Regions from separate parts of the Halioxenophilus sp. WMMB6 genome, predicted to be linked through region 2. Evidence: predicted binding sites of a transcription regulator. Region 2 holds the regulator's gene; each other region holds the start of a gene.
What was found. Region 2 encodes sigma-54, which starts transcription at its own class of promoters, with help from an activator protein. Its sites were predicted from a motif close to GTTGGCACGNNNNTNGNNT; they were not measured.
Positions count from the first base shown of each region.

Region 1: a site for sigma-54 is predicted at 1,135-1,153, ahead of cynS (cyanase). Genes of this name have one in related genera too.
Region 3: a site for sigma-54 is predicted at 1,268-1,286, ahead of SBL51_RS07430 (DUF1592 domain-containing protein). Genes of this name have one in related genera too.
Region 4: a site for sigma-54 is predicted at 3,617-3,635, ahead of SBL51_RS08685 (formate/nitrite transporter family protein). Genes of this name have one in related genera too.

Region 1 is NZ_JAWMQR010000003.1:645,974-651,913, reverse strand. It holds gene cynS (cyanase) at 571-1,011, opposite strand; gene SBL51_RS11775 (glycosyltransferase) at 1,178-2,692, opposite strand; gene SBL51_RS11770 (PilZ domain-containing protein) at 2,699-4,336, opposite strand; gene SBL51_RS11765 (flavodoxin) at 4,800-5,345, opposite strand; gene SBL51_RS11760 (hypothetical protein) at 5,631-5,900, shown strand; gene SBL51_RS11755 (alpha/beta hydrolase) at 5,911-5,940, opposite strand, start outside.
Region 2 is NZ_JAWMQR010000003.1:424,296-430,235, reverse strand. It holds gene yjgA (ribosome biogenesis factor YjgA) at 1-219, opposite strand, end outside; gene mgtE (magnesium transporter) at 297-1,670, opposite strand; gene SBL51_RS10885 (HPr family phosphocarrier protein) at 1,890-2,159, opposite strand; gene rapZ (RNase adapter RapZ) at 2,194-3,060, opposite strand; gene ptsN (PTS IIA-like nitrogen regulatory protein PtsN) at 3,079-3,537, opposite strand; gene hpf (ribosome hibernation-promoting factor, HPF/YfiA family) at 3,534-3,824, opposite strand; gene SBL51_RS10865 (RNA polymerase factor sigma-54) at 3,954-5,510, opposite strand; gene lptB (LPS export ABC transporter ATP-binding protein) at 5,835-5,940, opposite strand, start outside.
Region 3 is NZ_JAWMQR010000002.1:368,028-373,967, reverse strand. It holds gene SBL51_RS07430 (DUF1592 domain-containing protein) at 1-1,196, opposite strand, end outside; gene SBL51_RS07425 (hypothetical protein) at 1,453-1,929, opposite strand; gene SBL51_RS07420 (tetratricopeptide repeat protein) at 2,282-3,019, shown strand; gene SBL51_RS07415 (VOC family protein) at 3,056-3,445, shown strand; gene SBL51_RS07410 (GFA family protein) at 3,518-3,931, shown strand; gene SBL51_RS07405 (GFA family protein) at 4,079-4,555, shown strand; gene SBL51_RS07400 (sulfite exporter TauE/SafE family protein) at 4,657-5,421, shown strand; gene SBL51_RS07395 (CPBP family intramembrane glutamic endopeptidase) at 5,418-5,940, shown strand, end outside.
Region 4 is NZ_JAWMQR010000002.1:704,221-710,160, reverse strand. It holds gene SBL51_RS08695 (hydrogenase small subunit) at 1-478, opposite strand, end outside; gene SBL51_RS08690 (bifunctional protein-serine/threonine kinase/phosphatase) at 745-2,472, opposite strand; gene SBL51_RS08685 (formate/nitrite transporter family protein) at 2,530-3,378, opposite strand; gene SBL51_RS08680 (nitrate- and nitrite sensing domain-containing protein) at 3,960-5,243, shown strand; gene nirB (nitrite reductase large subunit NirB) at 5,541-5,940, shown strand, end outside.

The DNA of each region.
Region 1 (5,940 bases), 220 kb from region 2:
CAATAGCCAAACCCGGGATGCCTGAACGGATACGCCCGTCTGAGGTTTCCATAATGCCACCACCATTCGGGCGATCACCGATCGCCCCTACGAAATAGGGCGCTTCCAGAGGTAACCCCGAACCCATCCGGGCGATCGCCGATCGCCCCTACGCCCAATGATTTACCCTGAGAATGGATCGGGCCCAATTCCCAAAAACCAGCGCCGCAAAATAACCTCCCGGTGATGTTTCGGGCCAGCCACCAACCACCACGGTGAAACGAACACCCGTAGGGGCGACCGGCGGTCGCCCGCCAGAGGCACAAATTTAATCCGGTGTTAATTCCACCATCCGGGCGATCGCCGATCGCCCCTACGCCCAATGATTTACCCTGAGAATGGATCGGGCCCAATTCCCAAAAACCAGCGCTGCAAAAGAACCTCCCGGTGATGTTTCGGGCCTGCCACCAACCACCACGGTGAAACACACACCCGTAGGGGCGACCGGCGGTCGCCCGCCAGAGGCACAAATTTAATCCGGTGTTAATTCCACCACCCCGGGCGACCGCCTGTCGCCCGCTTGGTGAAGTATTACCAGCTCTTATAAGGCAGGAACTTGCCATTCATGGTCAGCAGCACGCGGTCGCCTTTGGGATCTTCGATCTTGTCGACCTCCATCGAGAAGTCGATGGCACTCATGATGCCGTCGCCAAACTTCTCCTGAATCACCTCTTTCAGGGTTTCGCCATAGACTCCGACAATTTCATACAGCCGATAGATAAGCGGGTCAGTGGGGACGGCCTGCTCCCAAACTTTGGTGGGGTACTGCTCCAGGGCGGTGACCACCTCGGCGCCCAATCCCAGGTAATCGGCAATGGCTTTCGCCTTGGCCGTGGGTGCGCTGTTCATGCCCAGGCAGGCGGAGGCCAGCCACACCGGTGACATGGCCAGGTCGGCGCCCATGCTCTCCCAGGTGAGCCCTTTGGCCACCTTGGCGCTGATAATGGTGTCGGTCATGCTCTGCTTATCCATAGTCTCTTCCTCGGCTAATTTTCACAATTGGGGCAGTTTTTCCGCCAGGGCGACTGAGCGTGCACGCAGGCTGTGCAATTGTCGGTGGCCGGAGTGCTCTTTTTTAAACGAACAGAAAAAGCAAAGCAGCGCTTGTGCCAGTTTTGAGGGCGCAATAGGCAGTTGGCTAAAAAACCGAAAGGCGAAGATCAACCACACCCATCATCACGGCGATGGCAAAACCGAACACCACCACCGACAGGGTGTTGAGGTAGATGGCCCAGAAGTCGGTTTGGACATTGTCGGGGGAGTCGATCTTCTGCCGGTTCCAGCGCTGCCGGTTGAGGCGAAAGCCGACATAGACCTTAACGATGGAGCCGACAATCTGGGCGTAGTAGATCAGCCCAATAAAGTAGGGCGAGAAGTGACGGCGCATCAGGAAGATATTGACGCAGTGCCAGAGGCGGGAGAGCAGCACCCACAGCACATAGGTGAAGAAGAAGGTGGGGGTGATGGTAAAGCTGCCGAGAATGCCGGCCACCGGCCCCGAGAGCGAGGTCCAGATACTGACCCGCTGGTCGGCCAGGCAGAGCCAGAGGAACCAGCCAGTTCGTTTTGGCCCCAGCGCCAGGGCCCGGCTGTTGTTGCGCAGCATATTGCCAAACCAGCGGAACATCAGCTGCTCACTGGCCTTGAAAAAGCCCCCGGGTGGCAGCTCCTCCACCGGGTAGTTGACCGCATCCGGGCAGTAGATCATCTCGTAGCCTTTCTCCAGCACATAGAACCAGGTGCTCTTGTCGTCGCCGGTCAACATCTTGATACGGCCGTGGTGCCAGTGCTCGAACTCGTCGTCCACCAGCCGTTCGATAAAGGTCTGGTCGAGGGCGATGCTGGCGCGAAACAGCGAGAAGCGGCCGGTCAGCACCAGCACCTTGCGGCTCAACGACAGGCTGCTCATGTAGAGGTGGCGCTGGGCCATGCGCAGGTAGAACCACTCGCGGATAAACCCGGCTCCCTTGGAGAGGGGTTTGCTGTCGACGGTGAGTGCCCCCACCCGCGGTTGGCTGGCGAAGTGCATCACGCTCTTGTTAAAGATCTCCTGCGACAGAATCGAGTCGCCATCCATCAGGCAGACGATGGCCTCCGGGTCGGGTTGGCGGCGGGTGATGGCGCGCAGGGCTTCGCCCATGGCGGTGCGTTTGCCCGTGCCATCCTGCTCCATCAAAATCAGCTGGATATGGCTGTTGGGGGCGAGCAGGTGAAACAGGTTCTCCACATTGTTGCGCTCCGCCTGGCTGGCCACGCTGTAGACGATGGTACTCGGCACGCCATAGTGTTCCAGGGCGTTGATGATGCTGGTAAAGACGACGTCGGTGACCTGCTCATCGATCTTATAGCTGGGCACCACCAGGTAGAGGTGGGGCGGTTTCCAGTCGGTGGCTTCGGCCTGCCGGCGCCACTTGGGGTAGGTGATGTGCTGGTAGATCAGGGCGCGAATCAGGTGGTTGAGCCCCCAGCTGTAGCGCCAGATGGCAATAAAACCAACAATCAGCAGAAAGTTTTCGCTGTGCGGGTAGAAGAGCTCCCGGGGCAGGGCCGCCGCCAGAAAGATCAGCAGCAGCAGATAACCGGCCAGCGCCAGCAGCTCTTCCTGACGGCTGGCGGTGGGTTGGTGGTTGGGCAGTAGAACGCGGAGATCCATTGGCGGTTAGAAGGGCAGGTTGCCAAACAGATTCATGGTCGCCGCCGCCAGCGAGGCCTGGATAGAGACCTGGGCCGGCACGCCTGGGTCGAGGTCGCCGCGCACCGGCAGCTCAATGTAGACCACGGCCCCGGATTCGTTGTCGAACAGGTTTTGCGGGACGCCTTTGAGGGTGGCCTCGGATTTCACCCGCTCGACCTTGATCACCTGTCCGGTTAACAGATCTTTACGGTCGGAGAGCAGCACATCGGCGCTGTTACCTAGGCCGACCATGGCAATGCGCTCCTGGGGAATCAGCGCTTCGATCACCAGCTTGTCGCGGTCCGCGGCACGCAGCTCCAGGACCGCGCTGCGGCTGGTGATGGTTTCTCCGGCGCTGATACGCACCGAGCTCACCTTGCAGTCGCAGGGGGAGGAGACCACCAGCGAGGCCAGCTGCTGATCCGCCTGCAGCAGCTGCTGTTGCAGCTCGCCAAGCCGGGCCAGACCAAAGGCGATCTCTTTTTTGATCTCTGAGGGGAAGCGGCCGTCGACATCAATGCGCGAGGATTTCAGCCCCAGCTTGGCCAGCTCCATATCGCTCTCCACACCCAGCAGTGCCTGCTTGCGTTGCAGCAGCTGTACTTCGATGTTCTCCAGCTCCAGAGCCAGCTTGGCCAGGTCGTTACCGCGCACGGCACCGGTGTGCGAGCCTTTAAGGTTCTTTTCGTACACCGATTGTTGGGTGGCGTGGTTGCGCTCCAGGGAGGCGATCTCGCGGGTCAGATTCTGCTGGGTGCTGGCCAGGTAGCTCTGATAGCTGGCCAGGCGGGCGTTGGCCTCGGTCAGCTCATCGTTGAGCTGGGTCAATTCGGTTTGTTGGGTGCCAATCTGCGCCTGGATGAGTGCCTTTTTCTCTTCCAGATTAAGGTCGCGTACGACAAACAGTGTTTCGCCGGCCTTAACGCGACTGCCGGCTGTAACGCGCAGTTCACTCACCACGGTGTCGGGCGGTGCCGACAGGCGCACCACCGGGCTCACCACTGAGGCGTAGCTGGCATCCACGCGGAACAGCAGCGAATGCAGGGAGAAGAGCATTACCACCAGCAACAGGCCGCCGATGCCAAGCAGGGTCAGGTAGCGCAGGGTTTGTGCCAGTGGCCGTTTTGGCGCGGCGCCAGGAATCTGGTAGCTCTCTTCGTCTTTCATCTCTTTGTAGAGATCGATCAGCCCATCCACTTCGCCAAATTCGCCGGTGATCAGGGCGGTGGTGACCCGGCGGATCACTTCGGAACGGTGTGGGTTGTTATCGGTAAACTGAATAGCGGCGTGCTGGTAGCGGCTGTTGATGCGCAGCACCCGGCCCTGGGCCTTGAGCTTCAGGTCGAAGGCGTGAAAGGGGAGCACCAGAGTCAGCTCCAGCTCATCGCCTTCGCTGCAACCTTCTGAGGGCAGGCTGATATTGCAACCGCCCACCGAGAGGTCGTTGATGGCGTGGGTCTCTTCCCGGTCTTCGATTCTGGCGTGGCCGGGAATGCGAATGCGTTTGAAGTGGCGGTGGTCGCGCTCCTCATAGACCACCTGTGGCGACTGCTCGCTGGTGGCTGTGTGCTGCGCGGCTGGGGTCTCTGTGTCGCTGGGTTGGATCTGATTGGGTGCAGTCAAAGCAAACCTCGATGCTCTAAAAGTAGGGAGCCTCTTGCTCATTTCTCTTTAGGCTGGTCGGGGGCTATCAACAATGCCCATCTCCGTCATGGAGCCAACTTGGCGCCTAACTCATTTTTCAATAATGTGAATTTAGTCACAAAAATGCAGTTTGGCGAATTTGAGATGGATCTTTTGACTCGTGGACTGCCGGGGGCTGGTGTAGGGGCGGTAACTAAAATTTGATGGTTTTTTGGGATGAATTACCCAAATTGATGATTTTGTGGCGATTTTTTGTTGGGCAATGTGGAACTGGGGGCGAGATTGGCTGGTGAGAGGGCTGAGACGGCCGGTGGGGCAATCGATAAGCGGTCTGGCAGTGGGCATAAGCGGAACCACCCAGTTGGCTGTTGCCAACCCCGGGTGGTCGCATAGGCAGGCTACCGCCAATGGTAGTTTGGCGACAGCGGTTACCGGTGGTTGCTTACAGAGGCAGGCCGAACGTGGGGGCGATCATGCCCAACCAGGTTTTCAGGCGCTCGTCGGTCAGGTTGGATTGGTTGTCCATATCCAGGGCCAGACCGAAGAACTTGCCATCTTCACCCAGGCCTTCGGAGTGTTCGAACTCGTAGCCTTCGTTGGGCCAGGCACCAACGATGGTGGCGCCGCGCTCAGAGAAGAAGCTGTAGAGCTCACCCAGGGCGTCGACGAACTCATCGGCGTAGCCAACCTGGTCGCCCAGACCGTACATGGCAATGGTTTTGCCGGTGAAGTCGGCATCTTCAATCTTCGGCAGGAACTCTTCCCAGCTCTCGTTTTCGCAGTCGGCAGAGAGACCTGGCAGCAGGCCTTCACCCAGGGTAGGGGTGCCGATAATCAGAAAATCGTAGCTCAGAAACTCTTCGGCGACGGCACGGTTGACGTTTTCAGGCTTTGCCATGGTATCGTCGTCGAACATTTTTTTAATCATTTTGGCAACTTTGCGGGTTTTACCGGTATCGGTACCAAAAAATAAACCGATTTTAGCCATGGTCTACTCCTACCTGTGGTGGTTTGCTAAGAGGTTTGTGTCAATCTTGCTGGTGATGGTGCAGGTAATATGCCACGGGCCTAAATTGGCCGGTTTTGGTAAGTTATTGAAAGATAAAGATTTAATAATTTGATTTAGATCATTTGTCGGCTTTGCGACAGTTTCTGTAAAAGATACTTTTTCGCATTTGTTGTTTTTGCGACAGAGTGAGGCGTGGCATTTGTACTCTTGCCAACCGCTGGCCGCGCCCGTTATTCAGGTGTTGGCATTAACGAGGGAGCGTGCATGAAGGGCTTTCTATTCTGGGCGGCAGGCCTGGCGTTGGCCTTCTGGCAAAGCGACCTACGTGCCCCGGATGCGTGGCACGGGGTCTATGCGCCGCTGGCGGTGATGGTGTTTGCCATTGGCCTGGTGGTGTGGCTTGGGCTGCGGTTTGGCGGCCAGGGCAGGCGGCGCGATGGTTCTGACTACAGCAGCGGTGACTACAGCAGTGGTGATTATGGCGGTGGCGGCTATGATAGCGGCGACTGTGGTAGTGGCGACGGCGGCGATTAGCCGGCGCTAACTACCCCTCCTCAGCCCGGCGCACTGAGCG
Region 2 (5,940 bases):
GCCAATAAACTGGATGTGCCGTTTGCGGGCACTGTTCGCTTTCATCTTTTGTGCTTCGCCAACGGCCGTGCGCAGAGCGTCGTCCAGCGGCAGCTTAGCCAGCTGCTGGTTGGAGAGCCGGGTCAGCTGCTCCCCTAAATCCTGCAGTGCCAACGACTCTTTCTTGCGCTGGGTCTTGCTGGGTGGCAGATCAAAATCTTCGTCAAAACTGTCGTTCATGGTCAGTGGGTCTTGTTTGTTGCGGCTGCTGGGTGATGACGCAGGTTTACACTCCTGGTCACTCAACGGTACTGGGCTCAGGCATAAAAGTAGGTGGCCAGGCCCAGAAAGGCGAAAAAGCCCACCACATCGGTGACGGTGGTCAGTGCCACACCGCCGGCCAGGGCTGGGTCTATGCGCATGCTCTTTAAAATAATGGGCAGCATGGCGCCGGCCATGGCTGCAAAAATCAGATTGATTACCATCGCCGCCGCGATAATACCGGCGATGGCGGGATCGTCAAACCAGAATCCGGCGATCAGCGCCATAATGGTGGCCCACAGCAGGCCATTGATGATCCCGACCTGCACCTCCCGGTTGAGCAGCCAGGAGAGGTTGCTGCGGCCAATGTGGCCAAGCGCCATACCCCGGATCACCACGGTCAGCGTCTGGCTGCCGGCGACTCCCCCCATGCTGGCGACGATGGGCATCAGTACCGCCAGGGCGACCACCTTATCGATGGTGCCCTGGAAAATATTGATCACCGAAGAGGCGATTACCGCGGTCAGGAGGTTGATACCCAGCCAGATCGCCCGCCGCGGCGAGGTAGTGCGCACCGAGGCGAAGGTGTCGGAGTCTTCATCCAGACCGGCCAGGCTCATCAGGGAGTGGTCTGCCCCCTCTCGGATAACGTCAACCACGTCGTCAATGGTGACCCGGCCCAGCAGTTTACCGCTCTCATCCACCACCGGTGCCATTACCCAGTCGTGGTGTTCGAACAGGCTGGCCACCTCCTGATCTTTCATTTTGTAGGGGATGGCCACCACGTCGGTGTCCATCAGCTCCCGTACCGTCATGCCGGGGTCGCAGGTCAGCAGCTTGGAGATGGGTAACAACCCCAGGAAGATATCGCCACGGTTGACCACCACCAGACTGTAGGTGGAGTTGGGCAGCTCTTCGTGGCGGCGCAGATAGCGCAGCACTACGTCCAGTGTGATATCGGGGCGTACGGTGATGGCATCGGTGTCCATCAAGCCGCCGGCGGTGTCCTCGTCGTAGGAGAGGATCGACTCAACCCGGGAGCGGTTTTGAGTCGACATGGCGGCCAGAACTTCCTGGATAACCTGGTCGGGGAGCTGTTGCAGGATGTCGGCGACGTTATCCGCCTCCAGCTCCTCGGTCATGGCGGCCAGTTCGACGGAGTTCATATCCGACAGCAGCTGTACCCGAACGCTCTCTGGCAGCTCCTGGATGACCTCACCTTCCAGGTCTTTATCGACTATCTGCCACAACAGCATCCGGCGATTGGGTGGCGAGGAGCTCAGCAGGTGGGCTATTGCCGCCGGTTGCAGGCTGTTGAGCATGCGCCGGGTGGAGGAGAAGGCACCACTGTCCAGCGCCGATAACACCTCTTTCAACTTGGAGTGGGTTTGCCCAGTGAGGATATCGGTGCTGACTTTGTTATCGGCCATAGACTCGAATTCGATTTAGTGAGGTAGGAGCGATGTGCGGGAGTTTTCTGGATATTGGGCTGCCCGGTGGCTTGTAGGGTGCTTCAGTCCTGCCGTATTTGGGCGGCCAAGTTCCAATAAAAACAAGGGCTTAGTTTAGTTTCTGTTCGTGTTGGCTGACAAGCGCGGGCACTGGGTGATGATGAATTTTCTGCCTTTTTTAAGGCGCCAATGAGGAAATTAGTGCTCTTCCTCAAATTTATTGGCAAACAGGAGGGCGATCTCATCAATGGCTGCCTGTTCGTCGTCGCCATCGGCTTGTAACACGATCTCTGAATTGCATGAAGCTGCCAAAAGCAGAATGGACATCACGCTTTTGCAGTCGGCGGTTTTGCCATCGAAAACGATGGTGATGTTGGCCTGATATTGCGTCGCGGTTTTAACCAGCTTGGTGGCGACCCTGGCGTGCAGACCCTTGCTGTTAGTAATGGTAATGGCTTGTTGTAGCATCTTCTTTATTTGTAATTGTTAGTGAGTGGTGGGCTTATCCGGACGGCCCGGCCAGGGTGAGATCCCGGTGGCGTACCAATACGCTGGTATGTTCGGCGCTGAAGCGCGCCGCTAACTGTTTGCAGAGATAGACCGAGCGGTGCTGACCGCCGGTGCAGCCGATGGCAACCGTGATGTAACTGCGATTGCTGGCGGCAAAATGGGGCAGCCACTTCTGCAGGTAGAGGGTGATGTCCTCCAGCATCTCCAGCACCAAAGGTTCTGCCTGTAAAAAAGCTTCGACATTTTCATCCAGGCCGCTGGAGTGCTTTAGGTCGGCCTGCCAATAGGGGTTGGGCAGGCAGCGGGCATCGAAGATGAAATCCGCTTCGGCGGGCACCCCGCGTTTAAAGCCAAACGACTGGAACTGAATAGCCATGCCCAGATGCTCGGCCCCGGTGACCCACTTCTGGATCAGGTTGCGCAGCTCGTGCAGGCTCAAACCGCTGGTCTCGATCACCTGGTCGGCCAGGTCGTAGATGGGCTGTAGCAGTTCCGACTCTTTGGCGATAGCGGCTTTGAGGTCAATGGCTGTGGAGCTGAGCGGGTGTTTGCGCCGGGTTTCACTGAAGCGGCGCAGAAGGATATCGTCGCGGGCATCCAAAAAGATGACCTGTACCGATTTGCAGCCCTGCTTAAGCTGCTTTAACACCTGCGGGAAATTGCTGAGCTGATCGAGGTTGCTGCGGGTGTCGATGGTGACGGCGTAGCGCTTGCCGGCGTTGGATTGCGCGCTGACCAGGTGCACCAACAGGCCAATAGGCAGATTATCGATACAGGTCATGCCGGCATCTTCCAGCACACGCAGGGCGCTGCTGATGCCCGAACCGGAACGACCACTGATAATCACTAGTTGCATCATTGCACCCTAGTCGAGGTGTTAGTCTACTGCGATGAGAGTCTGGTAGAGCTCTTCGCTGGATTGGCACTGTCGAATTTTGCTCAACAGGTCGGCGTCTGAAAAAGTTCGCGCAATGGTCGCGAGTGTTTGCAGGTGGGTGTCATCTGCCTCCTCTGGTACCAGCAGGGCGAAGATGGCGTCTACGGGGGTGTCATCAATGGCGTCAAAGTCGACTTTATCCGACAATTTAAAAAAGGCACCCATGGTGCCCGCGCAATTTTCCAAACGGCAGTGTGGGATGGCAATACCATGGCCAATGCCGGTAGAGCCAAGCCGTTCGCGGGCCATTAATCGCCGAAACAGCTCTTCGGCATCCAGCACGGGGATGTCTTCGGCTATCAATTTGGCAATGGTTTCGAGGGTTCTTTTTTTGCTGATCCCCTCCAAGCCGCAGACAACACGGCTTGGAGCGAGAATAGAGGACAGTTTGATAGTCATCGATGGCTGCTGATTTTCTCTTTGTGCTTGAGGAGCTGTCGATCGAGCTTGTCGGTTAGGGCGTCGATAGCCGTATACAGGTCATCCGATTCGCAGTCAGCAAAAAAGTCTTTGCCGCTAACGTGGATCGAAGCTTCCGCTTTTTGTCGCATTTTTTCAACCGAGAGAATGACATTCGTACTGGTTATCTGCCCGTGGTGTTTATCCAATCGTGACAGTTTATTTTCTACGTAGTCCTTGAGGGAGTCGGTCAATTCGACATGATGCCCGCTGATTGTAATTTGCATTGCAGTTCCTCTTTGTCGATAGGGTTCGGTGAGGTACCGAACCGGTTGCTTGAGGCGGCCTGAGCCGCCGTTACTGCGCTATTCACAAGAGACTAAACAGCGCAGCAGAAACCGATAAATCCTATGTCGTTACACCAATCGCTTACGCTCGTTAGAGGCCGCGATGCCGAGCGACTCGCGATATTTCGCAATGGTACGACGGGCAACCTGGATACCCTGGTCTGACAGAAGGCTGGTGATTTTGCTGTCGCTCAGGGGTTTTTGCGGGTCTTCGGCGGCGACGAGTTTTTTGATGATGGCGCGGATAGCGGTGGAGGAGCACTCCCCGCCGTTATCGGTGCTGACATGGCTGGAGAAGAAGTATTTCAGTTCAAAAATACCCTGCGGGGTGTGCATGTATTTTTGGGTGGTGACGCGTGAAATAGTGGATTCGTGCATGCCTACATCTTCGGCGATATCGTGCAATACCAATGGTTTCATGGCCTCTGGGCCAAAATCAAGAAAGCCCTGTTGTTTGTCGACAATACAGCTGGCGACCTTGAGCAGAGTTTCGTTGCGGCTTTGCAGGCTCTTCAAAAACCAGCGAGCCTCCTGCAGGTTGTCGCGCAGGAAGGTGTTGTCTTCACTGCTGTCTGCGCGTTTAACCAAGTTGGCGTAATTACTGTTAATACGGATTTTAGGTGCGATGTCTGGGTTTAGTTCCACCAGCCAGCGTCCGCTTTTTTTACTGACAAACACATCCGGTACGATGTAGCTGGTTTCGCTGCTGCCAATCAGCTCACCCGGGTGTGGAGTCAGCTGTTGGATCAATAAAATCGCCTGTTTTAGCTCGTTCTCTTTGATGCGGCAGCGGCGCATGATCTGTTTGTAGTCGCGGTTGCCGAGCTGTAGCAGGTGTTCGCTGACGATCATTTTAGCGGCGTCGAGGCATGGCGTATCTTTGGCGAATTGATTCAGTTGTACCATCAGGCACTGCGAGAGGCTCTCGCTGCAGGCGCCAATGGGGTCGAACAGTTGCAGACGGTGCTGGACGGCGAACACTTCGTCGATGTCGAGCCGGTCGTGATCGTCTTCGTCTGTGGCGGCATCCACCTCATTAGGCGCTTCCCATTCGCTATCGTCCGCCTCTTCTGGGGTGCCATCCACCACCCGCGCCAAGCCGCGGTAGATATCTTCAATGGGGGTGGAGAGCAGGCCGCTGGGCTCAACGGCATCGATGATGGCCATCGCAATCATGCGATCGCGGTCTGACATGGGGGTGAGGTTAAGTTGCCAAAGCAGGTGTTCTTGCAGGGTTTCGGTGTTGTCTATCTGGCTGTCGAAGTAGCTGTCGTCGCGCTCGGGGCCGACATTGCCGCTACCACTGCCTTGGTAGATGTCGTCCCAATGGGTATCGACGGGGAGATCTTCGGGAATGTTCTCCTGCCAGTCAGCCTCTTCTTTGTTGGATTCGCTGATGGTTTCGGTGGCGCTGCTCTCTAGCTTGAGATCAGCGTCGGAGCTGGATGAGCTGTCGTCACCCGAGTCTTCAGACTCGCTCACCTCCAACATGGGGTTGGACTCCAGCGCCTCTTGAATCTCTTGCTGTAGGTCCAAAGTTGAGAGTTGCAGCAGGCGGATGGCCTGTTGCAACTGAGGGGTCATCGTTAACTGTTGACCGAGCTTTAGTTGTAGAGACTGCTTCATATACGACGGTGTATCCAATAACGAAGACGGAAACCGGGGGTAGCTTCAATCTGCTATCGGCAGTGTAGTATTGAATAGGTCAGCTGTGCAATATATTTAAGCAATTTTTATGCCTAGAATTCATTCGCTGGAAGTTTTATCAGGCAGGAGTGGGAGATTTGTGGCTGATCGGCGATGTCTAGCGGCTATTTACTGCTGCCGCGCGCGCTTGAGAGGAGTTGCTTTGCGCCTGCCCCGTTTGCTTGCAACCCTGTGTTTGGGTGGCTTTGGGGTCGATGGGGCTTATAGTCGCGCAAAAAGTGGTTGAGGTAAAGAGGGTGGGCTTTATAACTTGAAGCTTGCGCCAAGGTAGGTATCTCTAACCAACTGATTATTGAGCACTGTCTCGGCATTGCCTTCGGCGATAATGTGGCCGCCGCCAACGATAAAG
Region 3 (5,940 bases), on a different contig from region 2:
GCACAGCGGCGCTCACTCATAAACAAGCCCGGCCGGCAGCTGAAGATCTTCTCCCTGCTGGGGGTGTCGCCGGGGCCGCCCACTTCGTAGGGGCCATCGACATCAATCTGAATCACGTCGCGCAGGAAGTTGTGCTGGGCGTAGCGGTCCGACATGTAATAGGAGGGGACGCTGGTCTGGCCGACGCGGGCGCCATCCACCACAAAATCGAGAGTGAGCTGGGTGGGGGGCGCCGTCGGCAGGGGTACCACGTCGGTGCTGTTGTGCAGTACCTGTACCCGCTCATCCAAGCCCAGCTGCTTGCGGAAGGTGAGGCCGACGCTGTGTGGGCCGGCACTGAGGGGCACCTTCAATTTAACGCGGTTGGCCTCCAGACGGTCGGTCTCGTTGTTGGTGTTGGCGTTGAGGTAACCGCTCAGCTCATAAACGCCATCATAAGGGGCGTAGTAGTGCAAGGCGCCGCCGCCGCGGGAGTTGAGCGGCAGGTCGTTGCTCATGCGCCAGTCGTAGGAGGGGATACCCTGGTTGAGGATGGAGCCATCCTTCGGCAGTACATAGGTGGTGACATAGGGGGCCGGGTTGGCGGTGCCCACCGCCAGGCGGCTCACCTTGCCGGCGACGGCGATGTAGCGGTCCATTAATGTGGGCGACACCGACAGCACATCGGCGATGTTATCGAAGCCATAGCCGCTGTCGTCGGTGGGCAGCTGCTCGCGAATATCCACCGGCAGCTGCAGCAGTTCGCTGACGGCGTTGCTGTATTCGGTGCGGTTCAGACGGCGCAGCGTCGCCCGGCCGGGGTTGGGGTGGGCCTCAGCGTAGCCATCCAGTGATGCAGTCAGCCAACCGGTGAAGGCCTGGCGCTCCTCGGGGCTTGGTTGTCGCTTTTTGACCGGCGGCATCTCGCCGCGGTTGATCACCCGCAGTATCGCCTCCCACTCGGCCAGGCCGTCGCCCTGGGCGATATCCCCGGTGTCGACCGCCGACAGCGACCAATTGCCCGACAGCCGTTCATCGTTGTGGCAGCGGGAGCAGTACTCCTCGAGAAAGTCATCGGCCTGGTCTTCGGCCGCTTCTGTGGCGGCCGCCTGGGCACTGGTAAAACTGCCCAGTAGCACGGCGGCTGCCAAGGCAAGGGGTGTACTAAAGCCCGGCCGCCGGCTTCGGTTGGCAGGGCGAAAGAGCGGAGGATTCATACTCAATTGTGGCTACTGCTGTTGTGGGTGGTTACAAATGGGGGCTCTGCCCGCGATGAGCGGAGAGATAAGAGCAATTACCAAGCCAATTCCTGACCTGTTGGACAGATATTGGTGTGGGCAACCTAGTTTAGGGGTGTCGCGAAGTGAGGGCTCGCTTCAGTGGCCGCCCGGGCGGGCTGGTGCTGTGCCCTAGGATAACCCCTATGCCCACAAGCTGTGCATGCAGCTTACCGATGGCCATCGGTGGCGCTTCTCAGGAGGCGCGCAGGCAGGTGACCGGGTTGGTCTGTTCGGGCTTAAAGGTGAGCGAGCGCTGGTTGAGCTGGGTGATCTCGGCGCGGAAGTTGGGCGAGGCCTGAATCTGCTGCTCGAGAATATCGGCCAGTTGATCGGTAAAGGCGTTGCCGGTGGCGATATTGCCCTCGGTAAGTTTGCCGTGCAGGGTCTGTTCTTTCAGCTCCCAAGTGCCGGTGGCCTTGAACGACATGGGAATCTCGCTGCCGAGCCAGGGGCTGAAGACAAAAAGTTCGCCCTGGCTGATCAGGGCGCTGGCCTCGGCCAGCTGTACCACTGCGTTTACCCGGTAGCTCCCCTCCGGCCGTTGCACCTCGCCCTTACAGTTCCAGGCGCCGAGCAACAGGCTTTGGCTGTCGCCGACAGCGGCCGTGGCCAAGCCCAATAGGAGTGGTGCAAAAGAAGCGGGCAGGAGTTTGGTAAGCAGTTTGTACATAAGGTGGTCACTGACGGCGGTTACAAGCGGTGGCAACAATGGCATAGAGTGGTGGCGGCCAGCAAGGGTTCAACTGGCTTGGGTGAACTGGCGCGCAAATATTGTGAAAATGGTTGGGCTTTACAAGAAAGTGCGCCAGTTGTCAGCCTGGGGAATCTCTACTTGCGGGGTTGTTGGTGCTCGGCTTTAATTGTCTGCCTGCCCTGGTGACCTGGGTGTCTGGGCTCGGCCTTTCAGCGTCTGCTTAGGCCAAAACAGAAAGAGAAGGAACAATAAGAAGTGAGCGCGGCCGGCTATCAGCCAGGCGGTGGCCACCATTTAAAAGGATTGCTACTAAGGGATTGTCAGTGCCATGCCGTTTTTTATCTTATCGGTATTAATTCAGGTTGCGCTTGTTATCCACATCGTTAAAACCGGGCGCAACACCACCTGGATATGGATCGTGGTGATGCTGCCGTTGGCCGGTACCCTCGCCTACCTGATTCTGGAAGTGCTGCCCGAATTCAGCCACACTCGGGCCGGGCGCAGTGCCCGGCGCAAAGTAAATTCGGTGGTCAACCCCAATCGCGACTTCAACGCCGCCACCCGTCACTACGCTATGAACGACTCGGTGGAGAACTCCAAAAGGCTGGCGGAGGAGTGTTACAGCAAGGGGCTCTACAGCGATGCCAAAACCCTCTACCAGAAGTGCCTGCAAGGCCCCTATGCCGACGACCCCCACTTTATGTTTGGCCTGGCCAGCTGTGAGTTCCAGTTGGGGAATTACTCAATCACGCGGGAAATTCTGGATCGCTTGATCGAGGCAAACCCCGACTACAAAAATCAGTCGGCGCATCTGCTCTATGCACGTACACTGGAGCAGTTGCAAGCCATTCCCGAAGCGCTGCACGAATACGAAACCCTCTACAGCTACTTTACCGGCCCCGATGCGGCCTACTATTTCGGTAAATTTTTGCAGAGCCAGAATCAGAACGACCGCGCCCGCCAAATTTTTCAGGCCATTACCGACGGTGCCAAACAGGCGCCGAAACACTACAGTCAGTTACACAAAGAGATACTGCGCCTGGCCAGAAGTGAGCTCAGTCAATAGGCACATCTTTTATCGTCGCCATCAAGGAGTTGCACCATGCACAAAAGTAAGTTGGCCGGCTTTATTATCGACTGCGAAACCGACGACCTGAATACGGCGGCCAGCTTTTGGGGGCAGGCGCTGGGCATGGCCATTGAGCCATTTCCTGGAGCCGAAGGTGAAAAGTATGTGCGCCTCTGCGACCCCAACGACGCCCTGCACATAGAGGTGCAAAAAGTTAATCACCCCAGCCGCGTGCACCTGGATATCGAAACCGATGATATCGAGGCGGAGGTAAAACGGCTGCAGGCGCTGGGGGCAACCGAGGTGGCGCGAGTGGATAGCTGGTGTGTGATGCAGGCGCCCACCGGCCAGAAATTCTGTGTGGTTAAACAGGAGGGCGGGCGATTCGCTGTCGAGGCCAACTGTTGGCCAACACAAAAGTAGCTAGCCAACGTTTAACTACCAACCTTTGATGACCCAAATAAGCAACAAAATAATAATGCGGGAGCAAAAACCATGACGAGTGAAGTGAGCTGTCTGTGCGGTTCAGTAAAGCTTGCGCTGCACGGGGAACCGATTCATCAATTCTATTGCCATTGTGACGATTGCCAGGCGGTGCACGGCGCCGCTTATATTGGGGTGATGCTCTACCCGGAAGATCAGGTTGAACATTTAAGCGGTGAAACCGATACCTGGGTTTACAAAAACAATCCGCGTACCCGCTGCCGCCAGTGCGGCACCATTCTCTATGCCGAACCACCGGGTGCACCCTGGAAAGGGGTAAAGGCTAATCTGTTGCCGCCGGGGCAGTTCAAACCCAGCCACCACCTGCAGTGCCAGTTTGCGGTGTTGCCGGTGGTTGATGATCTGCCGCACTTAAAAGGCTTCCCAGCAATGTTTGGCGGCTCCGATGAAGAGATGCCCTGGTAATTTGCATTTAATTGGGTGGTCTTATTGCCAGCGCATTTTTTTAATGCCAACCTCTGAACACTTCTCCCAGCCTGGCGTTAGCTTAAGCGATTGAATTGCGCTACTGCTTGGTTGATCCAATAAAAAATAGTCGGATGAGGTAGATCGATGAACCAAGTCAATTCACTCCATACCGGTGGCTGCTCTTGTGGCCAGGTGCGCTACCAGTTTTCGGTAACGCCGTTAATTGTGCACTGCTGTCACTGCTCATTTTGCCAGCGCGAAACAGGTACCGCCTTCGCCTTAAATGCTCTGGTGGAGGCCGCCCAGGTTGCCGTAGAGGGCGAGCTGGAAAAGATCACCACCCCCTCCCAGAGTGGCAGCGGCCAGATCATCGTGCGCTGCCCGAAATGCCGCGTGGCCTTGTGGAGCCACTACCATCCCTCCGGCCCCAACATTAATTTTATGCGGGTGGGCACCCTCGATGAACCCGGGCGCCTGCCGCCCGATATTCACATCTACACCTCCACCAAACTGCCCTGGGTGGTACTGCCGGAAGGGGCGGCTAGAGCCGATGAATTTTATAATCCAAAAGAAGTTTGGTCGGCCGCGACGCTACAGCGTTTTCGTGCGGCGCGTGGCTAATGACTTTCTCATTAATCTTTACTCTGACCGGAGCGCTTTGCATTTAGTCTAACGCTGCCTAAACTGTCAGCCGGTTTGGGATAGGGATTGATTGAGTCATTGTGGATCTGTTACTAGAGCAACTGTTTCTGTTTGTGGTGTCGTTAGTTGCCAATGGTCTGTCGGCCATGGCGGGCGGTGGTTCCGGGCTGTTACAGTTGCCGGCGCTTATTTTCCTGGGGCTGCCGTTTACCATGGCCCTGGCCACGCATAAGATTGCCAGCGTCGCCCTGGGGGTGGGGGCCAGTATTAAACACCTGCGCGCGGGCAACGCCGAGTGGCGTTTTGCCTTGCTGATACTGGTCGCCGGGCTGCCCGGTGTGGTGCTGGGGGCCAACACTATTCTTGCCATTGCGCCCCAGATTGCGCAGATCAGCCTAGGTGTGCTCACGGTTGGTATTGGTCTCTACTCCTATTTCAAAAAGGCCTTGGGTCAGGAGTACCAACCTCGTCATCGGCAACCGATGGGGGTGTTGGTGGGTGCCGTTGGGCTCTTTTTCTGGGGTTTTCTCAACGGCTCACTCACCTCGGGTACCGGCCTGTTTGTCACCCTCTGGTTAATTATCTGGTTTGGTTTCGACTTCAAACGCGCCACCGCCTATACCCTGATTTTGGTGGGGCTCTTCTGGAATGGCACCGGTGCCGTTACCCTGGCGTTGCAGGCACCGGTGAAGTGGCCGTGGTTGCCCGGCTTGCTGCTGGGGGCGGTGGCCGGTGGTTACCTGGGCGCTCACTTCGGCATTAAATATGGCAATGTGTTAATTAAACGGGTGTTTGAGGTGATCACAATTTTGGTGGGCGTGTCGTTGATTGGAAAAAGCCTATGAACCGCCGCTGGCAGGCATTCAATGTTTGGCGGGTGATAGAGGCGCTGGACAACGCGCCGGACTCCTACACCATGGCCCGGGCCGAGGCGACCCGCCGCCTGTTTATCACGCTCGCCTGTGTGGCGGTGAGCTTGCTGTTAATTCACTACCTGAAATTCACCACCACCTTTTACGCCGCGTTGGAGCAGCTTTCGCTCTGGGCCGGGGAAGCGCCGCGCTACTATCGCCAGCAGCTCTACCACACGCACTATCTGGAGTTGATTAACTACGCCTGGTGGACCTTCTGGCATGTGGTGGGTTATGTGCTGCTGCCCTGGGCGGTGCTGCGTTGGCTGTTGAAACTGCCGGTGGCATCGATGGGGGTGAAGTTGAATGAAACCCGCGAGCATTGGCTTGGCTACCTGATGCTGCTCTCGCCAATTTTGCTGTTTATCTATCTGGTCAGTTTCCGTTCCGATTTTCTGCAGCACTACCCCTTTTACCGATTAGCAGCGCGCAGCCTTACCGACTTTTTACTGT
Region 4 (5,940 bases), on a different contig from region 2:
AGGCACAGGAGCCCCAGGAGATAATCGCCTTGCAGTGTTCGGCGGCGTTGAGCAGCTGTTCGGTAAACGGCTTGCCGCCGATGATGCAGAACATGCCGTCTTCATTGAGCGGTGGGTTGCCCTCGACCGCCAGAATAAAGTTGCCGTCGTACTTTTCGATGGTCTCTTCGATGATCGCTTCCGCCTGGTGGCCGGCGGCAGCCATGATGGTGTCGTCGTAATCGAGGGAGATCATCGACAGAATCACATCTTTGGCCAGGGGGTGGCCGGAGCGGATGAAGGACTCCGAACAGCAGGTGCACTCCAGGCCGTGTAACCAGAGCACGGGAATGCGCGGTTTGGTCTCCATGGCGTGCACTATGCGCGGTACCAGGGCCGGGCTTAAGCCCAGGGCCGAGGCCGTCAGGCTGCAAAATTTAACCAGGCTGCGACGGGAGATCCCCTGCCGGCGCATAACATCGTAGAAGGTTTCAATCATGATCTTACTCCTCCGTTCTGGTAGGACACTCCCTGACCACCGGTAAGGCTGTTATCGTAGTTTTTCTGGCGTGGAACTCGGCGCCAATTGTTGGCGGGCGAGGGCAAAAGCTGTGCCGAATGAAATTAGTTGTTAAATTTCAGGTGGTTAGCTATTTCAGGGAGAGGATGTCGGCCATAAATTGCAAGCTGACTTTCCGATTGCTGCGAGCGGGTGGAAAGTTGCTTGCCAGGTGGGTGGTGCGGGTCGGTTTGGTTGGCCAGTATTCAGCGGTAGAGGGCGAACTGAACAATCACCACCGCCAGCAGTACACCGCTGACGCACTGCCAGAAGAGCGTTGGGTTGCGCTCGATAAAGGGGGGCCGTTGCTGGGCTAAAAATTCCGGGTTGGGCTTTTGCAGGTCGCGCAGAAATTCCGCCACCTCCTGGTAGCGGCGGTAGGGGTTGGGGTGCACCGCCTTCTTGATGGCGGCATCCACCCAGGCGGGTATCTCCCGCTCTTCATGCAGTAGCGACTGGTAGCTCAGGCGCTTTTGCGCACTTGGCGTGCGCGCCTTGGCCACCTGGGTGCCGTAGGGGAACTGGCCGCAGAGCAGGTGGTAGGTGAGTACCCCCAGGGCAAAAATATCGGAGCGCTCGCTGCCCATATCCCCCAAAAAGTACTCCGGTGCGGTGTAGAGGGCGGTGCCGAGCAGATTGGGCTGCAGCTGGCCGTACTCGCTCTCCTCAATGCCGGCGACATAGGTGGAGCCGAAGTCGATAATTTTGGCGGTGCCGTGCTGGTCGATGAGCACGTTGTCCGGTTTTATATCCTGGTGCAGCATGTCCAGCCGGTGGAAGGCCATCAACCCGCGGCCGATCTGCTCAATCAGATTGCGCACGCTGGTGAGGTCGGGCTTGGGGTGGTCGAGCAGCCACTGGCTGAGGGTCTGCCCCTCAATAAACTCCGTAACTGTATAGAGGTAGTGGCGCTCCCGTGCGGCCGGGGCCGCCTTTACCACATGCAGATTATTGACCCGCCGAGCGATCCACTCCTCCATTAAAAAGCGTTCCAGGTAGATGCGGTCGTCGCGCTGCTCCTGGGCGGGAACCTTAAGCACCACGCTACTGCCGCTGGTTTCATCCACCGCCAGATAGCAGTGGCTGCGGCTGGTGATGTTGATCGGCCGTACGATTTTATAGCCATCGAGGGATTGCCCGGCGGCCAACTCCGGCGGCATGGGCAGTGACTGCAACTGTTCCTGCAGCAGGGCCGAGCCGCTCTGCGGGATCTCCTCCACGCGGATGATCTGCAGGCTGAGGTTATCTTCGCTGCCCTGTTGATGGGCCTGCTCCACCAGCTTCTGGCTCACCTGGTGGAGGCTGGTGCTGGGGTTGTGCAGGCTGTTGAGTATCTGGTTGGGCGAGAGGTGTTCGTAAACGCCATCGGTGGCCAGCAGAAACAGATCGCCGGCCTGCAGGTTAAAACAGCGGTAGTCCAACTCCAGGCTCTCGGCGGCACCCAGGGCCCGGCTCAGGTAGCTCTGGCTCTCGGCCACGTACAGGCGGTGGTCGATGGTGAGCTGTTCCAGGGTGCCGGCGCGGATGCGGTAGATACGGCTGTCGCCGACATGCAGCAGATGGGCTTTATCGCCTTTAAAGATGATGGCGCTGAAGGTGGTGACGTAGCCCTTGTCCGGGTCGAAGCGAGACTCCCCCTGGCGGGACTGGGCAAACAGCCAGGAGTTGATCGATTTCAACACCCGCTCGGCGGAGCGCTTTACCGTCCAGGCGTCGGAGGTGCAGTAGTAGTCACCCAGAAAGGACTTAACGGCGGTTTCGCTGGCCTGCTGGCTGACGGGGCTGGAGCTGATGCCATCGGCGATGGCGAAGACGGCGCCTTTAAGCTGTTCGGCACTGCCAGCGGGATTGCGATAGCCACAAAAATCCTGATTGGCGGCTTTTCGACCGGGTTCTGAGTGTTGCCCGTGGCTGACTTTCAGGCGGCTGGACATGTTGCTCTCTGTGAAGTCACCGCCCCGGCGGGGGGGCGGTGGTCTCGACGGTGCCGATTAGGCGGCTTCGTTGCTGGTAGCGGCAAAGGTGCGCGCTTCCAGTTTGCGCTTGGGCGCTGTACGGACATGGGTGCTGTAGAGGGTCAGGCCAGTGAAGGCCAGGCCGCCAACCAGGTTGCCCAGTGCGGTGGGGATTTCGTTCCAGAGGAAGTAGTCACCGATGGAGAAGTCGCCGCCCATAATCAGTGCGAAGGGGAACAGGAACATGTTTACCACGGAGTGCTCGAAGCCCATAAAGAAGAAGAGCAGGATCGGCATCCACATGGCCATAACCTTGCCACTGACGTGGGTGGAGATCATGGCACCAACCACACCCATGGAGACCATCCAGTTACAGAGCATGCCGCGGATGAAAATGGTAAACCAACCGGCCAGGCCATATTCGGCATAACCCAGGGTTCGGGCTTTACCAATACCGGCCACTTTGGTGGCAATGGCGCCGCCATCGGTGTTGAAGCCGTAGGTAAAGATAAACGCCATCATGACAGCCACGGTCAGGGCGCCGGCAAAGTTACCGACAAACACCAGCCCCCAGTTGCGCAGAATCTGGCCGATGGTTACGCCGGGGCGTTTATCGATCCAGGCCAGAGGGGTGAGCATAAAAACGCCCGTCAGCAGATCGAACCCCATCAGGTAGAGCATACAGAAGCCCACCGGGAAGAGGATTGAGCCCACCAGGTGCGAGCCGGTTGCCACGGCAACACTCACCGCGAACACCGCCGCCAGTGCCAGAATGGCACCTGCCATATAGCCACGTACCAGGGTATCGCGAGCCGACATATAAATTTTGGATTCACCTGCATCGACCATTTTGGTCACGAATTCAGAAGGCATGAGATAAGCCATAACAACCTCGCGTAAAAAAACCAATGAATTGATAGGTATCCGGCACAGTAAGCAGCGTGGCGGACGATTTATGTAACAAACCAAAAACATTTGGCCGGGCAATAGAGCTCAGTGGATAACCAGCACAAAAAAAAGGCGTCCACCCCCGCAGTAAGCTGAAGCTACTGTGGGTTGGTGGACGCCTTTATCCATTGAGTTCGATTTGTAGGGGCCTGCGGCCCAAATGCTAAGTTCAATAGAGCAAAGCCTGGGCCAAAGCGATTTAATGTTTAGTTATTGATTAATAATCAGTAACTTAGTGTGCATTGCCGGGACTGCACTGTGGTCTTGTGCGGAAGCTTAATGGTTCAAATGGTGTGCATGTTTCTAGTTATGGTCAATTATGGTGCCATTTCTAATTATCCTATTGGCACATAAAAGAGCATGGGCGCTAAGGCGGCACCGGCAGGTGAGTTCGGGGTTGTGGAGCGCAGTTTGCTTGGCGAATGGGGTGCGAGCGGAGGGTTTTATCCCTTAAGGTTGCAGCTGTGTGGTGGCCTCGCTTTAGGGGTGCCGGAGAAAAGTGGATTGAGGGTGTGTGTGTGAAAGCGGCGGACTTTCTGATTGCGGCCAAGCGGGTGGAGATCGAGTCTCTGCGCCAGCTGGTCGACGTCTGTAACCTGGTGACTGAACTTGGCAATCTGGTGCACAGTCTCCAGCGCGAGCGCGGCCTGACCAATGTCTACCTGGCCTCGGGCGGGGAGCGCCTGGCGGATGCTCGCCTGCAGCAGATTGCGGTGTCGGTGGCGTGTGAGCAGAAGCTGCAGGGGTTGCTGCAGCTGTTGGGTGGCGCCCAGTGGCGCGGATCCGCACGTCTGCTGAGTGCGGTCGCCTATGTCCTGCAGGGGTTGGTTGAGCTCAATGGTTTGCGGGTAAAGATGAATGGCTGTGAGCTGGCGCCGGCCAAGGCGACCACCGCTTTTGGCCGCCTGATTGCCGGGCTGTTATCGGTGGTGGGCGAGGTGGCCGATAGCGCCGGCGACCCGGCCTTGAGTCGCGGCCTGGTGAGCCTGCTCAACCTGATGCAGGGTAAGGAGTATGCCGGCCAGGAGCGCGCCTGGGTGTCGATTGGCTTTGCCCAGGGGGCGTTTGACGATCGCTTGAAGGAGCGGCAGGCCCATCTGCAGGCGGCGCAGAAGCACGCCCTGGAGGTGTTCAACCAGTTTGCCGAGGCGGACCTCGGCGAGCGCTGGCGGCAAATAGAGGCCAGTCAGTCGGCGCTCGAGCTCAATCGGCTGCGTGCTCTGGTCGGTGGTTTGGCGGCGGGGCAGGCGATAGCGCCGGAGATCAGCGAGGTGTGGTACGACCTGGCCACTCAGCGCATCGATGCCATGCGCAGCTTGGAGCTGGAGGCGGTGGCGGCGTTACAGGCGCTCAGCGGTGCCCGCCTGGCGGTGGCGGAGAGTGAATTCAAAGAGCGGCAGGCGCTGCTGGCCAGGTTGCAACCGGCGGAGGAGGGGGCGCCACTGCTGCTCACCGACCGGCCCCCGGTCTCCATGTTGCTGGGTGAGTTGGCCGGTGGCCTGGAGGTGGCGGAGTCGGGTTTGGCGCGGTCGCTGTTTGATGTGATTCAGGAGCAGGGGCAGCACCTCAATCGGGTGCGGGTGGAGTTGGAGGAGGCGCGCCAGGCGCTGTCAGAGCGCAAGCTGGTGGAGCAGGCCAAAGCGCTGCTGATTAAAAATCTGGGGCTCTCGGAAGAGATGGCCTACCGCAAGATCCAGCAGCGGGCGATGGACTCCAATCTGCGCCTGGCAGAGGTGAGCCAAATTCTGATCGATGCAGCCAAGGCGACAGGCGCAAAAAAGGTGCAAACAAAACGACGATAAATGTTTTTTAATGGTGCAATTTATTTTTATTTGCACAATATAAAAACACAACCTCAGCTGTTACTACTGGGGATTACTGGTTAGATCTTAACTAACCTATTGTTTTACCGAGAAAATAAATTAATGGCATGAATTCTGTTTATAAGATCTCCAGATAGGCGGTAATCAGCCAGTTTTGGCACTAGCCGCCAACCAGATTTATTAACACTAAGCTCGGACAAAGGCGTCCACCACCAACTGACAAAAGGTCAGATTGGCGGTGGGCGTTTTTTTTTGCCCTTAAAACGGAGATCGCCGATGAACATTACTAACGCAGTGACAGCGCAAGACTCCATCAACAGCAACCAGCTTACCGTGGTGGTGGTGGGTAATGGCATGGTTGGCCATCAGTTTATAGAGAGCCTGCTGGCCTCGTCGGCGCGCGACCAGGTGCGTATTGTCACCTTCGCCGAGGAGCCGCGCGTTGCCTATGACCGTGTACATTTGACGGACTACTTCAAAACCCATGAGCCTGAGTCACTGGCCATGACTACCCTGGCCGACTATGAGCGCCAGGGTGTGGAGGTGCATCTCAATGACCGGGTAGAGGCCATCGACCCGGTAAATAAGGTGGTAACGGCGCACAGCGGCACCACCATCGCCTACGACAAACTGGTGCTGGCGACGGGTTCCTACCCCTTTGTGCCACCCATCGAGG